Regions from separate parts of the Peribacillus sp. NPDC055009 genome, predicted to be linked through region 1. Evidence: riboswitches for the same ligand, from Rfam matches in the RefSeq annotation. Region 1 holds a riboswitch; each other region holds the start of a gene.
What was found. A riboswitch is a leader RNA that binds a small molecule or an ion and turns the genes downstream of it on or off. The one in region 1 is predicted to bind cobalamin.
Positions count from the first base shown of each region.

Region 2: linked by a shared signal. The riboswitch ahead of ACWF5P_RS07300 (ribonucleoside-diphosphate reductase subunit alpha) and the one ahead of ACWF5P_RS17680 ((2Fe-2S) ferredoxin domain-containing protein) in region 1 are both predicted to bind cobalamin.
Region 3: linked by a shared signal. The riboswitch ahead of ACWF5P_RS01445 (iron chelate uptake ABC transporter family permease subunit) and the one ahead of ACWF5P_RS17680 ((2Fe-2S) ferredoxin domain-containing protein) in region 1 are both predicted to bind cobalamin.

Region 1 covers NZ_JBSGVZ010000012.1:11,253-17,186, forward strand. Annotated here, with positions in the region: gene ACWF5P_RS17655 (energy-coupling factor ABC transporter ATP-binding protein) at 1-805, opposite strand, end outside; gene cbiQ (cobalt ECF transporter T component CbiQ) at 824-1,600, opposite strand; gene ACWF5P_RS17665 (energy-coupling factor ABC transporter substrate-binding protein) at 1,587-1,898, opposite strand; gene ACWF5P_RS17670 (energy-coupling factor ABC transporter permease) at 1,900-2,643, opposite strand; gene ACWF5P_RS17675 (hypothetical protein) at 2,678-2,836, opposite strand; cobalamin riboswitch at 2,820-3,015, opposite strand; cobalamin riboswitch at 3,217-3,406, shown strand; gene ACWF5P_RS17680 ((2Fe-2S) ferredoxin domain-containing protein) at 3,559-3,927, shown strand; gene cobJ (precorrin-3B C(17)-methyltransferase) at 3,942-5,579, shown strand; gene ACWF5P_RS17690 (CbiX/SirB N-terminal domain-containing protein) at 5,598-5,934, shown strand, end outside.
Region 2 covers NZ_JBSGVZ010000003.1:224,720-230,653, reverse strand. Annotated here, with positions in the region: gene ACWF5P_RS07305 (ribonucleotide-diphosphate reductase subunit beta) at 1-864, opposite strand, end outside; gene ACWF5P_RS07300 (ribonucleoside-diphosphate reductase subunit alpha) at 910-3,207, opposite strand; cobalamin riboswitch at 3,346-3,526, opposite strand; gene ACWF5P_RS07295 (manganese-dependent inorganic pyrophosphatase) at 3,819-4,748, shown strand; gene ACWF5P_RS07290 (hypothetical protein) at 4,843-4,989, opposite strand; gene ACWF5P_RS07285 (SulP family inorganic anion transporter) at 5,075-5,934, opposite strand, start outside.
Region 3 covers NZ_JBSGVZ010000001.1:282,195-288,128, forward strand. Annotated here, with positions in the region: gene ACWF5P_RS01435 (cation:dicarboxylate symporter family transporter) at 1-1,053, opposite strand, end outside; gene ACWF5P_RS01440 (GNAT family N-acetyltransferase) at 1,337-1,846, shown strand; cobalamin riboswitch at 1,955-2,143, shown strand; gene ACWF5P_RS01445 (iron chelate uptake ABC transporter family permease subunit) at 2,335-3,414, shown strand; gene ACWF5P_RS01450 (heme ABC transporter ATP-binding protein) at 3,411-4,178, shown strand; gene ACWF5P_RS01455 (ABC transporter substrate-binding protein) at 4,207-5,196, shown strand; gene ACWF5P_RS01460 (VOC family protein) at 5,372-5,860, shown strand.

The DNA.
Region 1 (5,934 bases):
CCTTCGTTCTTGGGAAAAGGTCCCTTTCTGCAGGGTTCCTTGATTGAAGAAGGGCTTGAAACATTTCAAATACCCACGGTTTCTCCAGATGTGCCTGCAGCAAAACGTCTTCTTCATGGAAAACGGAAATAGGGTTCCCTTGATATATGACCTTACCATCGTTCATGACAACAACTTCATCAGCCCATTGATAAGCTAAATTAACATCATGAGTTGATAGGATAATCGTTTTGTCAGGGTGGTGGATACTGTCCAGCAGAGCCATGATCTGTCTTGAGAAATAAGGATCCAATCCAGCGGTAGGTTCGTCCAAGAGCCAGACATCGGGCTCCATGGCGAGTATCCCCGCAATGGCGACACGTTTTTTTTGCCCAAGGCTCAAAAAATGGGTAGGTTTGTCTTTCAGTTCCGTTACTTCCGTTTGGGCCATTGCCCAATTTACTTTCTCTTGAACCTTAATTCTATCCCATCCTAAATTCATCGGTCCAAACGATATATCCTGTTGTACATTAGCGGAAAAGAGCTGAGAGTCGGGATCTTGAAAAACGATCCCGACTTGCTTTCGTAATGATAATAATGATTTACGGTCATATTTCATTTTTTTGCCCTTAAATCTGATTGTTCCTGCTGTAGGTTGTAAAAGACCATTTAAATGGAGGAATAAAGTCGATTTGCCGGCACCATTATTGCCTAATAATGCAATCTTTTTACCCTGTTGAATCGTTAGCGACAGATCGTTTAAAGCGAACGTTCCATCTGCGAATTGATGGGTGAGGCCTTCTATATGAAAAATATGCTCGTCCATTGTTGGGTTGCCTCCAATTTACAAATATCCATTAATAAAGATTAAGCTTCCTAATATTACTATCGCGATCAGCCAATTGCGTGAGGAATAGGTGTAAGTATCCTCGAGATAGGAAAGGTTCTCCTGATAGCCTCTTGCGTTCATGGCCATCGTCAATTGCCCAGAGCGCTGCAATACTCCTAAAAATAAAGACGAGATTAGTAATCCGAGAGATTGTATGCCTTTCCTTAATGAAACATACCCTAGCCGTGAAGCTTGTGCTTGATGAATGGCCAAAGCTGTATCTAAAAAAATAAAGATGAAGCGATAAGTCAATTCTATTAAATCAATCAATAAGGAAGGCACTTTTAGTTTTCGCAACACGGATAGGATGACGGTAATGGGTGTAGTTAAGGTAAGGAAATATAAACAGCTGATACTGCCGAATACAACAGTGATCAAATTGGACACTGTACCGACGCTGTCATCGCTGATGAATATTTGCCAGTTCCCGACCTTCCAGGACCACCATATATTCGATATCGAAGTAAATTCGCTTGTGAAAGAAAAAAGGATGGTAATTGTTCCAGATAGTATAAAAAATCCTGGCAATAGAAGTAATTTCAGATAATAGGAAAGCGGGATTTTTGCCGCAAAAATGATTAAAGCGCTCATCACCGTAAAAGTGATGAGCGAAACGGTCATATCCCTTACCGTTAACGAAAACAGCAAAAGGGAAAGTGCAAAAACCATCTTTTCCAACGGATGAACATCCTTTAGCCCATTGAAATAGGCATATTTATCAATGAGTAACATGCTTCGATTTTTCTGTCAATTCTTGTTTGGTTTGCTTATTCCTTTGTCTCATCACGCCAATGAAGTATCCAATGAAACCGGCTCCGATTGCAGCTTGAAGCGCAAATAATAAGCTTTCGGTTTCTGCACCTGGCGGCTCCCATATACTGTTGAACCATGGCTTGTATTCCGGATGGATCTTAGTGATGGCTTCCTCAGCTTCGCCGTCGGCACCGCCAAATTCCGTTCCTTGTTGGGTGATTAACGGTATGGTTGCAAGAATGACAACCAGGAAAAGCAGCAGTAGACTTTTTTTCATATTAACGGGCCTCCTTAGAAAAAACTCGCAGCAATTTCAATTCACCTAGATTGTATTTTTTCAAGAAATTCATTACGACGACTGTCAATAACCCCTCACTGATTGCCAAGGGAATTTGGGTCAGGGCAAAAATACCTGCAAATTTACTGAAAGAGGCCATGAATCCTCCTACCTCGGAAGGAAAAGCAAGAGCAAGTTGAACGGAAGTGACCACATAGGTTCCTAAATCTCCAAAAGCAGCTGCCAAGAAAACGGCAAGTGAAAAAGACCACCCCAATTTAGTTGCGCCCTTGAAGACAAAGTAAGCAATGAACGGTCCGCAAACGGCCATGGAAAATGCATTGGCCCCTAATGTCGTCAATCCTCCGTGAGCCAGTAAAACAGCTTGAAATAACAGAACGATGGAGCCAACGACACTCATGGCCAATGGTCCGAATAATATGGAACCCAAACCAACTCCGGTAGGGTGTGAAGAACTTCCCGTAACGGAAGGAATCTTTAGGGCCGATAAAATAAATACAAATGCGCCCGATAGGCCAAGTATCATTTTTGTTTCTGGATTTTCCCTAACTTTGGACCTAATGGACCGGTAACCTAAGATTAAAAATGGAAACGTCACGGCCCACCAGAATATAGCCCATTCAATGGGTAAAAAGCCCTCCATGATATGCATGGCCATTGCCCGGTTCGGGATAAAAAGCAATAAGATGACAAAATAAATAATTTTCCAATTGGTTCTTTTCATTCTTTCTCCTTTCAATACTTTTAAATTTTTCTGATCAATCTTGAGAAGAAAAGCGGCGCCCAACATAAAAAGCACTTCTCTCAAAGGAAAGAAGTGCGTAATGAACAGGAATTTTGCAGCATGAAGCAATCATGGGCCATTCTGCCTGATCCGCACGCCCATCCTCGTAGGCTGAAACAGTTTCACGTTTCATGGCAGGTCTCCTGGCTTTGGTTCATCATCCCATTACATCCTTCCCATCTCATTTGACAGTGGATTAAAGTTAAAGTAATAGGACTTCCCTTTACAGTGGCGGGACCGCTCCGGATTTTCACCGGCTTCCCTTTTAAGTTGAATTCCGAGAAATTCAACACCATAAAACTTATGTAATTATTTTGAAAATTCTCGTATAGTGTACCATAAAGAAATAATTTCAGCTACACTATCTTTTTTTTCGGGACGGATTTTGTTGCAAGGAAAGGATTTTAACTGGTTTTACACTATTAAACTTTTCTAAACAGTCGGAATAAACTATTGAATTTTGATAAAGTTGTTATATGATAGATTAAGTTAGTTAGAAATGTATAATAAAACCAAATATTTCATTTTAAAAGTGCCCTTGTGTGAATAAGCAAGGGATAATAGGGAAATCGGTGAAAATCCGATGCAGCCCCCGCTACTGTAAACGCTGATGAAATTGTCGATAGCCACTGGCATGATGCCGGGAAGGGACAAAGTAAAATGAAGCGTAAGCCAGGAAACCTGCTTTTAAAATTGCATGATACTTTTCGGAGGGAAAGGTAGAAGGACTATGACGATTTTGGAAGGATTTGGCATGTTTGCCTTTGGCTTCTCATTCATATAGTTTTTTTAAAACCTTGACTCTAATGTTAAGGTTTTTTATTTTGCCTTTTCCCTGAACTCAGGAGGAAGAAGATGACTACTTGGAACTTGATGGGTACAAATACGCATCTGTTGATTTGTAATGGGAGCAGCTGCATGAAAAAGGGCGGGGAAGAAGTAACCCAAGCGATTCGCGATGAAATTACTTCAAAGGGACTTGATTTGAAAATCCATACAACCAGGACACGCTGTAACGGAAGATGTAAGGATGCCTGCGTTGTGATTGCCTATCCCCAAGGAAACTGGTATCGAGTGGAAACGCCTGAATTCGGTCGGCAGATCGTCAGTAATATCGATGATGGTGAATTTGTTCCACAGATGATCTATCAATTCAATGATGGGGAAATGACCCCTAATCCAGATTTTCCTGCTCATACGGGTATTTCAAAGAACAAAGCGTAAAAGGAGATGTCTTAATGAGTACAAACGGTAAATTATTCGTCGTGGGTTTTGGGCCCGGGAATTTTGAACACATTACCAAACGTGCCGTCGAAGCCCTTCAAGAAAGTGACTACATCATTGGTTATAAAACTTATGTTGAACTCATTCAGGGACTGCTTACAGATCAAACGATCATTAGTACGGGGATGACTGAAGAAGTATCACGTGCACAGGAAGCAGTGAAACAAGCGGAGCTGGGAAAGAAAGTGGCGGTGATTTCCAGTGGGGATGCCGGAGTTTACGGGATGGCAGGGTTGGTTTATGAAGTATTGATTGAGAAAGGCTGGAAAGAAGAAACTGGAGTGGGCATTGAAGTCATTCCTGGCATTTCTGCAATCAACTCATGTGCGTCTTTACTCGGGGCACCAGTCATGCACGATTCGTGTACGATCAGCCTCAGTGATCATTTAACTCCTTGGGAACTGATCGCTAAAAGGGTTGAAGCAGCTGCAATGGCAGACTTTGTCATTGCACTTTATAATCCGCGCAGCGGCAGGCGGACCCGGCAAATTGTTGAAACACAGAAAATTCTCCTTCGCTACCGCTCGCCGGATACACCTGTCGGGTTGGTGAAAAGTGCTTATCGCGATAGGCAGGATATTGTCATAACCAATTTGCAGGATATGTTGAATCACGATATTGGAATGTTGACCACCGTCATTATCGGTAATTCATCCACCTTTTTATATGATGACAAAATCATCACACCAAGAGGCTATCAGAGAAAATATACTTTGAATTCGGAAAAGCAAACATTGAAGCCGCATCAGCGACTGCAAAAAGAAGCGGAACCGTGGGCATTAGATCAAGAGACCTTAACCGAGTCCGCTGGAGGAGTTGGATTACTTACAAAAGCACCAGAAAAGAAGCCAGCTTCCTTTGAAATGGCAATGGAGGCCCTGTCAAGAGTCAAGGGTCAAACCGTTAAGCAATCCATTCAGCCGATTGTTCAGCAAAAAATGGAGTCGGTATTCGAACTTGCCGTTAGTCCAGGTGTGGCGAATAAACAATTCACTCCCAAACAAATGATGACACTTGCGGAAGTTGTTGGGGAAAAGGGAACGATGGAATACACGCCAAATCATAAAATCGTCTTAAAGATTCCGACAACGGATCCGGAAGTCATAACGGGGAAATTGCAATCAGCAAACTTTCTTTTGTCGCCGATTGGAGATGTACTGACATTAAAAGCCTGTGATTTCTGTGATGGTGAAAAAGCGGAATCCATTCCTTATGCGGACGAAATACACCGGGTGCTTGGCGGAATGAAAATGCCCAAGGAACTGAACATCGGTTTTAATGGGTGTGGGATGGCTTGTTATAGTGCTGTGATGGATGATATCGGGATTGTCTTCCGAAAAGGGAAGTTCGACTTATTTCTTGGAGCTAAACCGGTTGGAAGAACAGCCCATCCGGGTCAGCCGGTGGCGGAAGGCATTGAACCGGAACAGCTTGTTGAACTGATTACGGACATTGTCGGGGAGTATAAGCAAAATGCCCATCCAAATGAGCGGCTTTTTAAATACTTCAAACGTTCGAAAAAGATACAGAATTTTTCTTATCAGGACATCGCTCCCAAAATAAACATAGAGCCTGCGCCTTGTGAAGACTAATCTAGAGGAGGAAAGTAAATGAAAGCAGTTTTGTTCGTAGGACACGGAAGCCGGTTGGCTTCGGGAAATGAAGAAGTCCGTCATTTTATTAAGAATATGATTCCGGCAATGGACGAGCGTTTCATGGTGGAAACGTGCTTCTTGGAATTTGCGGCACCGAATATATCCGAAGGAATTGATAATTGTGTAAAACGAGGGGCTACTGAAGTTATCGTCATACCGATCATTTTGTTGCATGCAGGACATTCGAAATTACATATCCCAGCTGAAATAGAGGATGGGAAAACCAAGTATCCAGAAGTGAAATTCACATATGGCCAAACGATCGGGGTCCACCATGATGTATTGACGATCC
Region 2 (5,934 bases), on a different contig from region 1:
TTCGATGTACTCATTGAATTCTTCCAAATCAAGATCGGCTTTGGTTTGGATATCTTCGAGCATATATTCAGACCATTCCTTTTCGAGTTCGACTGCTTTTTCAATCGTTGTATAGATGAACTTCGTGTTTTCTTCATTATTTAACTCAGGATATTCATACATCAAGATTTGAATGAGCATTCCAATGAAATCGAAATGTACCATTTCATCGCGATGAATATAGGATATCATCGTAGCCGATCCGGTCATTAGATTTTGCCGTCCTAAATTATAATAAAAGGCGAAAGCCAGATAGAAATAAATTCCTTCAAGGTTCGTTGAATGGATCAGTGCCTCGAATAAATGCTGTGGGCTGGGATCGTCCACGAACGTTTGATAAGCATCAACGATCGGTTGGTTACGCTTAATCACTTCAGGATGTTCTTTGATGCGGTCGAAAAGCTGTTTTTGCTTGCCTACCGGAATCAAGGAAGCAAGGATATAGGAATAAGATTCATTATGGATCGATTCCTGCTGGGCCATGTTGGCCAGGATAGCTTTTGCCGCCGGATCTTTGATGTACCGAAGGATTTCTACTAATGTGGGCGTTTGAAGACTGTCCATTCCAGCAATCATCGTAAGGATATCGAGAAATGCATCCTGGATATCTTCATCCAATTCGCCCCACTGCTTTTTATCCTGAATCATGTTCACGCTCGAAGGCTTCCAAAAGTTATTGATGAGCTGTGTATAGGTATCATAGAATTTTTCATACTGAATATCGTTCCAAAGGAGGAAGCCTGAAGCTTCTCCTTTGAAAACACCGGTTGCCTTGGTTGGATGCGTCGGTTCGAGCATACGAATTTTTTTGATATGATTGGTCATTCGTGAAAACTCCTTTAAGAATAGATTACTGGGTCATGATTGTCGTTAACTTGAACAGCTTTCGCAGGCATTGTCATATTCGGAAGAAGTCGAACGAACATAATACGTTGATTTCAACCCGCTTTCCCATGCCGTTAAATGTATATCCAACAGGACCTTCGCTTTGATTGTATTGTGTACATACAGATTAAAGCTGATTGCTTGGTCAATATGGCGTTGTCGAGCTGCATTTTGCCTGATGCTTTCCAGTTGGTCCAAATTGAATCGCGTCTTTTTATAATATTCATACGTATTTGGCGTCAAGCCTGGTGCGGTCACCTTGAATTTGAAGTTTTTCTTTTCTTCGTAAAATTCAATTTCATACAAAGGGTCGATGCCATCCGTGGAATTACCGATTTTGGCTGTCGATGAATTGGGGGCAATCGCCATTAAATATCCATTACGGGTTCCGTGTTCCTGTACGTCTGCTTTTAAATCCATCCATTTTTGATCTGTATAGTCACGCAGTTCGAAATAGTCCCCTGTATGCCAATCAGATCCTTCAAAATATGGGTATGATCCTTTTTCCTTGGCCAATTCGTTGGATGCCTTGATTGTTAAGTAAGCGATCTTTTCGTATAAAGCATCGGCATATTGAACAGCCTCATCGGATTCCCAATAAATATTCTGTGTGGCAAGTAAATGATGCCATCCAAACGTTCCTAAACCAATTGCCCGGTAACGTTTGTTCGAGATGGATGCTTGTTTGACAGGAAGATTATTCACATCAATGACATTGTCCAGCATACGGATCTGAATGGGAATCAATCTTTCCAAAACATCGCTGCCCACCGCCCGTGGCAAGTTAATGGATGAAAGGTTGCAGACAACGAAATCGCCGCTTTTACGAACCACAACAACATCTCCATCTTCTGTTTCATATTCATCCGTGATCGTCGAAGGGCTTAGGTTTTGGGCAATCTCCGTACAAAGGTTGGAACAATAAATCATACCTTTATGTTTATTGGGATTCTTCCGATTCACTTCATCGCGGTAGAACATATACGGTACGCCTTCTTCTAATTGAGAAATCATGATGCTTTTCATGATGTCCATCGCATTGATTTTTTCAAAGCTGTAGTTTGGAAGCGTGCCATTTTCTGCGGCCTCGACAGCAAGTGCATAATGTTTCCTGAAGCTTCCTTCGCCTTTCTTCTCGTCATAAAGATCTTCAAGTGAAAATCCAAGGGTTTGCTTAACGGTATGCGGATCGAAAAGATACCATTCTTTTCTGTCGCGTACAGCCTCCATGAATAAATCCGGTATGCAAACGCCTGTAAATATATCATGGGCTTTTAATCTGTCATCCCCGTTTTGTGTCTTCAAATCGAGGAAGCTCATGATATCTTTATGCCAGGCATCCAAGTAAATCGCGATGGCACCTTTACGTTGCCCCAATTGATCGACACTTACAGCTGTCTGGTTGAATAGTCGAATCCAGGGAGTCGTGCCGGAACTATTTCCAGAGAAACCCCGGATATCAGAACCAAGCGAGCGAACCTTACCAACGTAAAGGCCGACACCGCCGCCGAATTTAGATACTTTTGCTGCATCGTAGTTTGATAGATAGATGCCATCAATGGAATCTTCAATCGCGTCGATAAAGCAAGAGCTTAACTGTCCATGTGTTTTCCCAGCATTGGAGAGTGTAGGAGTCGCAACGGTCATATAAAGGTTGGACATGGCCCAGTATGCTTCTTTTATAAGTTGCAGGCGGTGCTCCGTTTTTTCCATTCGCATGATTTCCATCGCGATGATCATGAAACGTTCTTGCGGCAGTTCGTAGACCTTGTCCTTTTTTGGGCGGGCCAGATAGCGGTCGTTCAATAAGTAGATGCCTATGTATGAGAATAATTTATCTTTTTCCGGGTCGATCACCGAGCCCAATTCCTCAATTTCCGCTTTTGTATATGAAGATAGCAGTTCTGGCTTGTAAATTGGATAACGCTGACCTTCCGAAAGCTGGGAGAGTTCTGTGATCAGCTCATAGAATGGGCCATAACTCTTGCCTGCATAACCTCGATTGGCTTGTGCATCCCTATACATTGTATTCAACAGTTCTGCTGCAGCAACGAATGTCCAATCCGGAGCATCGATATCCACACCCTCAAGAGCGAGCTGAATCAGTTTTTTTGATGCCTGTTCTTCGGTTGAGTCACTTTTGCGATCAAGCCATTTTGTAAAACGCTTTTTGAACTTTTCCATATCGAGACGGCCTTCGAATTCCTTCGATAACATCTCAAGCTGGATGGATTTCTTTTCTGTTTCATTTTCACTTATGGTAGAGTTATATGTTTGAGTCATTAATAATCCTCCTTGTTAACTTCCGCTAAAATAAAAAAACCGCCCAAAGAATTGAGCGGATCAAACGATAGAATAAAAGAGCCATGAAAAAATAGCCGTTATACTATCGTTTCATCATCTCAATCCCCGAAGAATAAGAAACGTCAAAAATTCAAGGCAGGTCTCCTGACTCATGATCATCCTACTTTGAGTCCTTCCCGTATAGAGAGCTATACAGTGGGTTTCTCATTTCGTCACATTTACAGTTGCGGGGACAGTTCCGGGTTTACACCGGATTCCCTTTTCAGCCATCACTGGCACCTTGGATTATAAAAATTCTATATATAGTTATTGGTATAGATTATGTAATCAATATCTAGTATTTCTGCTTATATTATCGTAAGCCATATACGATGATAATTCAACTAATATATTTGAAAAAAACCAACCCTTATCTATTGACAAAGTGATGGCAGAGGGTGAAGGAATGAAAGATTTTATTGGGGAATGGATAATTCAAGCGCTGATTTTACGGGATTTTGTGTTAAAATAAAGTGTCTAGTAAAGGTGGCTCTCCCTTATTGCGGTGAGGGGATTCGCGGAAAAATATTTATGAAAAAGGGGATAAAATCTTGGAAAAAGTATTAGTTTTTGGACATAAAAACCCGGATACAGACACAATCTGTTCAGCAATCGCTTATGCAGATCTGAAAAAGCAGTTAGGTATCAACGCTGAACCAGTTCGTCTGGGTGAAGTGAATGGTGAAACTCAATATGCATTGGACCAATTCAAATTCGATGCTCCCCGTCTTGTGGAAAAAGTTGCAGGGGAAGCTGATGGCGTAATCTTGGTCGATCATAACGAACGCCAGCAAAGTGCTGAAGATATTGACCAAGTCCGTGTGTTGGAAGTTATCGACCACCACCGTATCGCTAACTTCGAAACGAGCGATCCTTTATATTACCGTGCGGAACCAGTTGGCTGTACGGCAACCATTTTAAATAAAATTTATAAAGAAAACGGCATTGAAGTTCCTAAAGCAATCGCAGGTCTTATGCTGTCTGCCATCATTTCCGATTCTTTATTGTTCAAATCACCTACATGCACGGAGCAAGACGTTGCAGCAGCTATGGAATTGGCTGCCATTGCGGGAGTCGACGCTGAAACATATGGCTTGGAAATGTTGAAGGCGGGAGCTGACTTGAGCGACAAAACGATCGCCCAGCTCATCACACTTGATGCAAAGGAATTTTCCATGGGATTGGCTAAAGTGGAGATTGCACAAGTAAATGCTGTGGATCCAAACGAAGTCCTTGCTAAGCAAGCTGAATTGGAAGCGGCGATTGAAGCGGTAATCGCTGTCAAGGAATTGGACTTATTCCTATTCGTCGTAACGGATATCTTGACTAATGATTCTGTTGCCTTGGCTCTTGGTAAAGCGGCTTATGCAGTGGAAAAAGCATACGACGTTTCATTAAACAACAACATCGCCGTCTTAGAAGGCGTTGTATCGCGTAAAAAACAAATCGTTCCGGTCTTAACGGACGTATTCAGCAAGTAATAAAGGAAAAGGGATGCTCATTATTTGGGCATCCATTTATTGTACATGCAAAAAAAGACTCAACCATCCATTAAGGATGTTTGAGTCTTTTTTCTTAATTCAAGGCTTCCTTTTCTTTTTCATAGGCGATGACAATCAATTCTTTATTGGCTTCCTCGCCTAGTTTGCTTTCAAAGCTTTTCAGTTCATTCAATAAAACCGGTGACAGATTTGCTGCTGTATAATCCTGCTCGGGTGTCATGCTTTTCGCTCCTTTCAAAAGGAATTGATTCATGTTATCTATTTTGTCGGTTTGAAAAGTTTCTATTCAGCAGAATGTTACTTCTTCAAGATATTTTACTTTCTGAGGTGGCGAGTTTTTCAAGCAATGACGAACTTTCTTCATCGAGCCCTTGGACTTGGACAGGTATTCCCAGAAGCTGATATTTAAGGATAACCGTATCAACAGCACCGACTGCTGAAGCATCCCAGATCTTGGAATGGGAGAAGTCGATGACGATTGCATCGGCTTTTTCCTTGAAGTCAAACTTCGAAACAAAGTCCTGGACAGAAGCAAAAAATATTTGTCCGCTGATACGATAAGTGATTTTCTTAGCCTGGATATCTTCCGTTTTCTCTGCTGCCACTTTAGAAATTTTAGCCGAGAAGAAAATCATGCTCAAAAGCACTCCGGCAAATACGCCTTTTGATAAGTCATGTGTATAAAGAACAATAAGGACCGTCACGATCATCACGGCTGCATCCGACTTAGGAGTTTTAGTGAGCCTCTTTAGGGAAGACCAGTCAAATGTCCCGATTGAAACCATGATCATGACCGCGACAAGTGCAGCCATCGGTATTTTAATAAGGACATCATTCAATACCACGATTAATATCATAAGGAATGCTCCCGCTACAAATGTCGAGAGCCGGCCCCTTCCACCTGATTTAATGTTGATACCGGATTGGCCAATCATCGCACATCCTGCCATGCCTCCAAAACATCCGGCGATTATATTCGAAATCCCCTGGCCTTTGGCTTCCCTATTTTTATTACTATCCGTGTCAGTCATCTCATCGACAATTTGAGCTGTCAATAACGATTCAAGCAGCCCAACAAACGCAAGGGCAATGGAATAAGGGAAAATGATCGCCAAAGTTTCGAAGGTCAAAGGGATGTCTGGAAGCATGAACATCGGGAGCGCTT
Region 3 (5,934 bases), on a different contig from region 1:
CATGGCCGGATAGATTCCGGCACAGCCGTTTTGACCGATCGACAAGCCGAAGGATCCGGCAAAGTTGGCAATACCTTCGGACACCCCTAGTTGTTTCTGTGTTTGGATGTTCAATGGCAGAGCGCCAGCACTTGTTCTTGAAGTGAAGGCAAACGATAATACTGGGAAAGCTTTTCTCAAATATACGATTGGATTCAATCCTGCAAGCATCAGCAATAGCAAATGGATAAGGAACATGACAATCAGGGCGACATAAGAGGCACCTACGAATTTTCCTAATTTCAGGATGGCATCCAAATCGCTCGTAGCTACCGTCTTCGTCATGATCGCCAAGATCCCGTAAGGTGTTAAACGCAGGATCAATGTTACTACGCGCATGATGATGCTGTGCAATGTATCTACTATTTTAGCAAAAAATTCAGCATGTTCAGGCTGTTTCCTTTTGACTCCTAAATAGGCAATCCCAAGAAATGCAGCAAAAATTACAACGGAAATGGTTGATGTCGGACGTGCACCCGTTAAATCAAGGAACGGATTGGACGGAATCAATTCAAGAATTTGCTGCGGCATCGTTTTATCCTGAATCGTACCGTATGTTTCCGATATTTGATCCCCGCGGCTTAACTCCGCTTCCCCTTGCTCAATTTGAACGGCTTCCAAATCGAATACAGTTGCCGAGGTGATCCCGACAGCAGCTGCAATCGCAGTCGTTCCAAGCAGGATTCCGATGATCAGGACACTGATCTTTCCAATATTGCTAGTCAGTTTCAATCTTGTGAATGCGGATAAGATTGAAATGAAGACAAGCGGCATGACGATCATTTGCAGGAACTTGACATAGCCGGAACCTACAATGTTAAACCAATCGACCGATTTAACGATCGCATCTGACTGAGGTTCATAGAAATACTGCAAAAGAAGTCCGAATACAATTCCTAAACCAAGTCCAGTAAAGACCCTTTTTGTAAAGGAAATATGCTTCTTATTCATGTAAAATAAAACGCCTAAAAGAACGAGCATTATGGCAAGATTTAAAAACACATAACCAATCATATATATTCCTCCTAATTCCGATTAACCAAATGAGAATAATGAATATCTGAAGCCTATGATACATCATCCGCTGATTTTTTACCAGAAAAAAATAATTTATTTTTGACTTTTGTAGTAATTCATGTATTTATCTTTATTCAGGAACTGGATTTGAGGGAACAATAAAGGGAAGCTGGATCAAGCCAGGGTACAAATCTTCATCTATCTATTTATCAGGAAGGATAAGCCCTTTGTTTTCTTGAATGATAGATTAGGAGCGTTTTTTTGAAAGGGTGGAAGAATAATGGATATATACATTGACAGGCTTAATGAACGGGATGCACAAGCGTTATTTGCATTTGAATGCAATAATAGAAGGTTTTTCGAGCAAACGGTCCCAGGCCGGGGAGATGATTATTATAGCTTTGGATCGTTTGGAATCAGGCATAAGGAATTATTAAAAGAACAAGAAGATGCTATCTCTTCTTGTTATTTGATTAAGGATGGTTCAGGCATAATCGTCGGCAGGATTAATCTTGTGGATATCGACCCCGTTAATGGTACGGCTCATGTCGGTTATAGAATCGGTGAAGCGTTTACGCAAAAAGGGTTTGCGAATGAAGCTCTAAAGCTTTTGGTTAATCTGGCGCCGGAATTGAATGTGACTCAAATACATGCCAAAACTACAAGCGACAATATCGCTTCCCAAAAGGTTTTAGTGAAAAACGGTTTTGAACGGATTTCGATTGATGAGGAGTTTAGTGTGGATACGGGTCAAAAGCTAACATTCTACCATTATAGAAAGAACCTTTAAATCCATTTTCTTCTATATAATAGACCGCATCCCATTTTTTTAATTGTGAAAAGATTGGGAGTATACTATACTAACGTTGTATTTAATTGTTTGGAAAATTTTGCGAAGTTCATATATTTGCCGCTGGGTGCCTTTGTGTGAACAAAGGGTAACAGGGAATCGGGTGCAAATCCCGAGTGGTCGCGCCACTGTAACCAAGGAGTTTTCTTTCAGGATGTCACTTGACCGTCAGTCAGGGAAGACGAAAGGAAATGTTGATATGGAAGCCAGGAGACCTACCTAGTGAGCATCACCAATTTTTCCTTCGCTGAGAGGAGAGGTGTTCGAGAGTAAGAAAAGGCGGACTTAGGTCCTTCCGTATTTTTTGGCCTATACTCGTAACTCCATTCTTTGTTAAAAGGATTGGGGTTTTTTTGTGTTTTTTTTGAAGGAGGATTTCATCATTGGAAGAGTCATTGATTAGAAGTTCATTGAAAGAGAGAGGGGATGTGCTTGAAGAACCTCATTTTGAGAGAAATGCCAAGCGCAGGTTTCGTTTTCTGCTATTTTTCTTGCTGTGCATCCTTTTATTATCAGTTACATTCGCTGTTACCCTTGGGCCAGTTAAGATGTCAGCAATAACGGTTTGGAAGATCGCCTTAGGGCATCTGCCTTTTATCGGTGGTTTTCTGGAGGTGAATTGGAGTATCGCACAAGAGCGGATCATTTGGGATATCCGCCTGCCCCGTGTATTGCTCGGTGCGGTGGTAGGTGCGGGATTATCCGTAGTGGGTGTCGTCATCCAGGCCTTGGTGCGCAATTCACTTGCAGATCCGTATATTCTGGGCATTTCATCTGGTTCTTCTGTTGCTGCAACCCTTGTCATTCTTTTTGGGGCGCTTCCTATATTCGGTCAATATGCGTTATCATTCGGTGCCTTCCTGGGGGCCATGGCTGCGATGCTTTCCGTGTATTTATTGGCTCAAGTGGGAGGGAGAATTCAAACGACAAGGCTGTTATTGGCGGGTGTAGCCATTTCGATGATCATGTCTGCCGTCACTAATTTCATTGTCACTCTTGCACCAAAAGATTCCGGCATCCGTGAAGCGATGTTTTGGATGATGGGCAGCTTAGCGGGGGCAAAATGGGAATACATACCGATTCCAGCGGTTGTGGTGCTTGTGGTTTCCTTGTTCCTTATCGTACAATCCCGCTCCCTCAATATCTTATTGATGGGCGAAGAAGTAGCCGCGACGCTCGGAGTCAATATGGAAGCCTTCCGTAAAGTTCTGATCATCATTACATCCCTTGTTACGGGAACAGTTGTGGCTGTAAGCGGTTCGATTGGGTTCATCGGTCTGGTCGTACCGCATTTAGCCCGGCTATTGGTCGGGACAGACCATAAACGTGTTCTTTCATGCAGCATATTGATTGGCATGATCCTCGTCATTTGGTCAGATGTTTGTGCCCGGCTGGTCCTGGCACCTCAAGAACTTCCGATTGGCGTTGTCACCGCACTTTGCGGAGGACCATTCTTCATTTGGCTTTTGCGGCGAAGTTCATATTCATTTGGAGGTGGGGGCAAGTGAGATTAGCTATTGAAGAAGTATCCTATTCAATTCTGGACACTCCTATCATTGAGGATATATCACTGCAAATAAAAACTGGGCAGTTCGTTGGGCTGATCGGTCCGAATGGGAGTGGGAAATCCACTTTATTAAAAAATGCTTCTCGGATCTTGAAGCCTCATACGGGAGCTGTTCACCTGGACGGCCGTGACCTTTACCGGCTTTCACAGAAACAAACAGCCAGGGAAATGGCGGTTGTCAGTCAGGAAACATCCCTGACCTTCGACTTTAGTGTACAAGAGATGGTTTGGATGGGACGGCATCCTCATAAGCGGTTATTTCAGGGAGATACGGAGAAAGATAGAGGAATCGTCAATCAAGCATTAGCTCGCGTTGAAATGAGTGGATTTGAAGACAGGAGTTTCATGAGCTTATCGGGTGGTGAGAAACAACGTGTCCTCATAGCCCGTGCCCTTGCCCAGGAAGCGAATATCATCATCCTGGATGAACCAACGAATCATTTAGACATCAGGCATCAGCTCCAATTGCTGGACCTTGTAAAAAAGCTGGACGTTACCGTCTTGACGGCTCTGCATGATATAAACTTGGCAGCCATGTATTGTGATCATATATATGTCATCCAAAATGGCAAAGTGATCACATCCGGAACACCAGAAGCTGTATTGACGACAAAAATGATAAGGAAGGTGTTCGGGGTGGAAACGGAAATCGGCATACACCCCATCACGCAAAAGACGCATATCACCTTTTTAGCACATATATAAAAAAACAATGGATATGAGGGGAAAGTATATGACTGTTTACCGAAAGATTTTGTTAAGCATCAGTTTATTGGCAATGATGATATTGGGCGCTTGCAATAACTCCGAGGAAGCTTCAAAGGACGGAGGCAAACAGAGCGAAAAAGGTGGAAAAGAAAAAGTGGTCATCACTAATCTGGATCATGAATTCACCTATGCAGAGGCACCAAAACGTGCGGTTTCGCTAAACCAGCATGCGACGGAAATCATGCTTGCATTGGGGTTGCAGGATTCAATGGCAGGTACGGCTTATTTGGATGACGAAATTTTGCCAAAGTATAAAGATGCCTATGAAACAGTGCCTGTGCTTTCCAAGGAATACCCATCAAAAGAAGTTTTCTTTGAAGCTGAGCCGGATTTTGCATATGCAGGCTGGAAAAGCGCCTTTACGGAACAAACGTTAGGAACCGTCCAAGAGCTAAAAGAAGCCGGAATCAATACATATATCCAAGAGTCTTCCAATATGTCAACACCGACAATAGAAGATGTGTATAAAGATATTGAGAATATTGGACGCATCTTTCATGTAGAAGAAAAAGCAGCGGAAGTCATCAAAGAGATGCAACGCGAATTAAAAGAAACTACAGCAAAAATCGAAAGTGCAGGCAAGCCCAAAAACGTTTTCGTATATGACGGCGGTGAAGAAGTCCCGAGAACGGCAGCGAAAAATAATTACATGACAGGAATCATTTCCATGGCTGGCGGCCAGAACATTTTTGGTGATACGGAAGGGGGGTGGCCTGAGGTCAGTTGGGAAGAAGTCGTCGATCGGAATCCGGATGTCATTGCCATCATTGATTACGGAGATATCCCCATAAAGCAAAAAGAAGCATTCTTATTAAATAAAAGTGAACTGGCGGATGTACCGGCCATTCGAAATAAAGCAATCATCGTGCTTCCTCTTTCAGCGGGCGCGGAAGGGATTCGTGCACCACTAGCCTTACGGACAGTAGCGGAAGGACTCTATCCCGAGAAGTTTTGAACCGACCAAGCGGATGCTGAACAAATGACCCGAATAATTGACACGAATGAGACGTGTCCTTGTTCGGGTTTTACTATATCCAATTAGAAGGATAATAGGATCGGTTTCTTGAATTATTTTGTTTGGCAGATCATAATTCGTAAAAATGAAAGTTATAGGAGAAGGAGAATCTAATATGATAGAAGGTTTATATGAAGCCCATTTACCAGCCAAGAACCTGGAGATCTCTATGGATTTTTATAAGAAAATAGGCTTGAAACTAGCTTGGAGGGATGAAGATACTGTCTTCTTTTGGATCGAGGAAAACAAAAGCTGGGTCGGCTTATGGGAAGGGAAGGAATATCAAACTCCATACCACCCTTCACTAAGGCATATCGCCTTTCGGGTAACTTATGATAATATGAAAAATGCATTAACTTGGCTCAAATCCTTGCAAATTGAAGTCGTCCCTTTTGGAAAAAGGACAACCATTGAACCTTTTGTGCGTCCGAACCAAGGAAATGCTTCCGTCTATTTCAATGATCCCGATGGAAATAGTCTGGAACTTATGTGTTCGATAAAAGTCCCTGATTCATATAAGCATATTACCGAAAAACTATCACTTGAAGAATGGGAAGAACTATTAACCCAGGTGAACTTTGTGAAGGGAAAATTTCCCTCCTAGTCACAACCATAATATAACTAAACTGTTTTGTTACTTAGGATTTTGCAAATTTTATTCAAGTCCATTTGATAAGA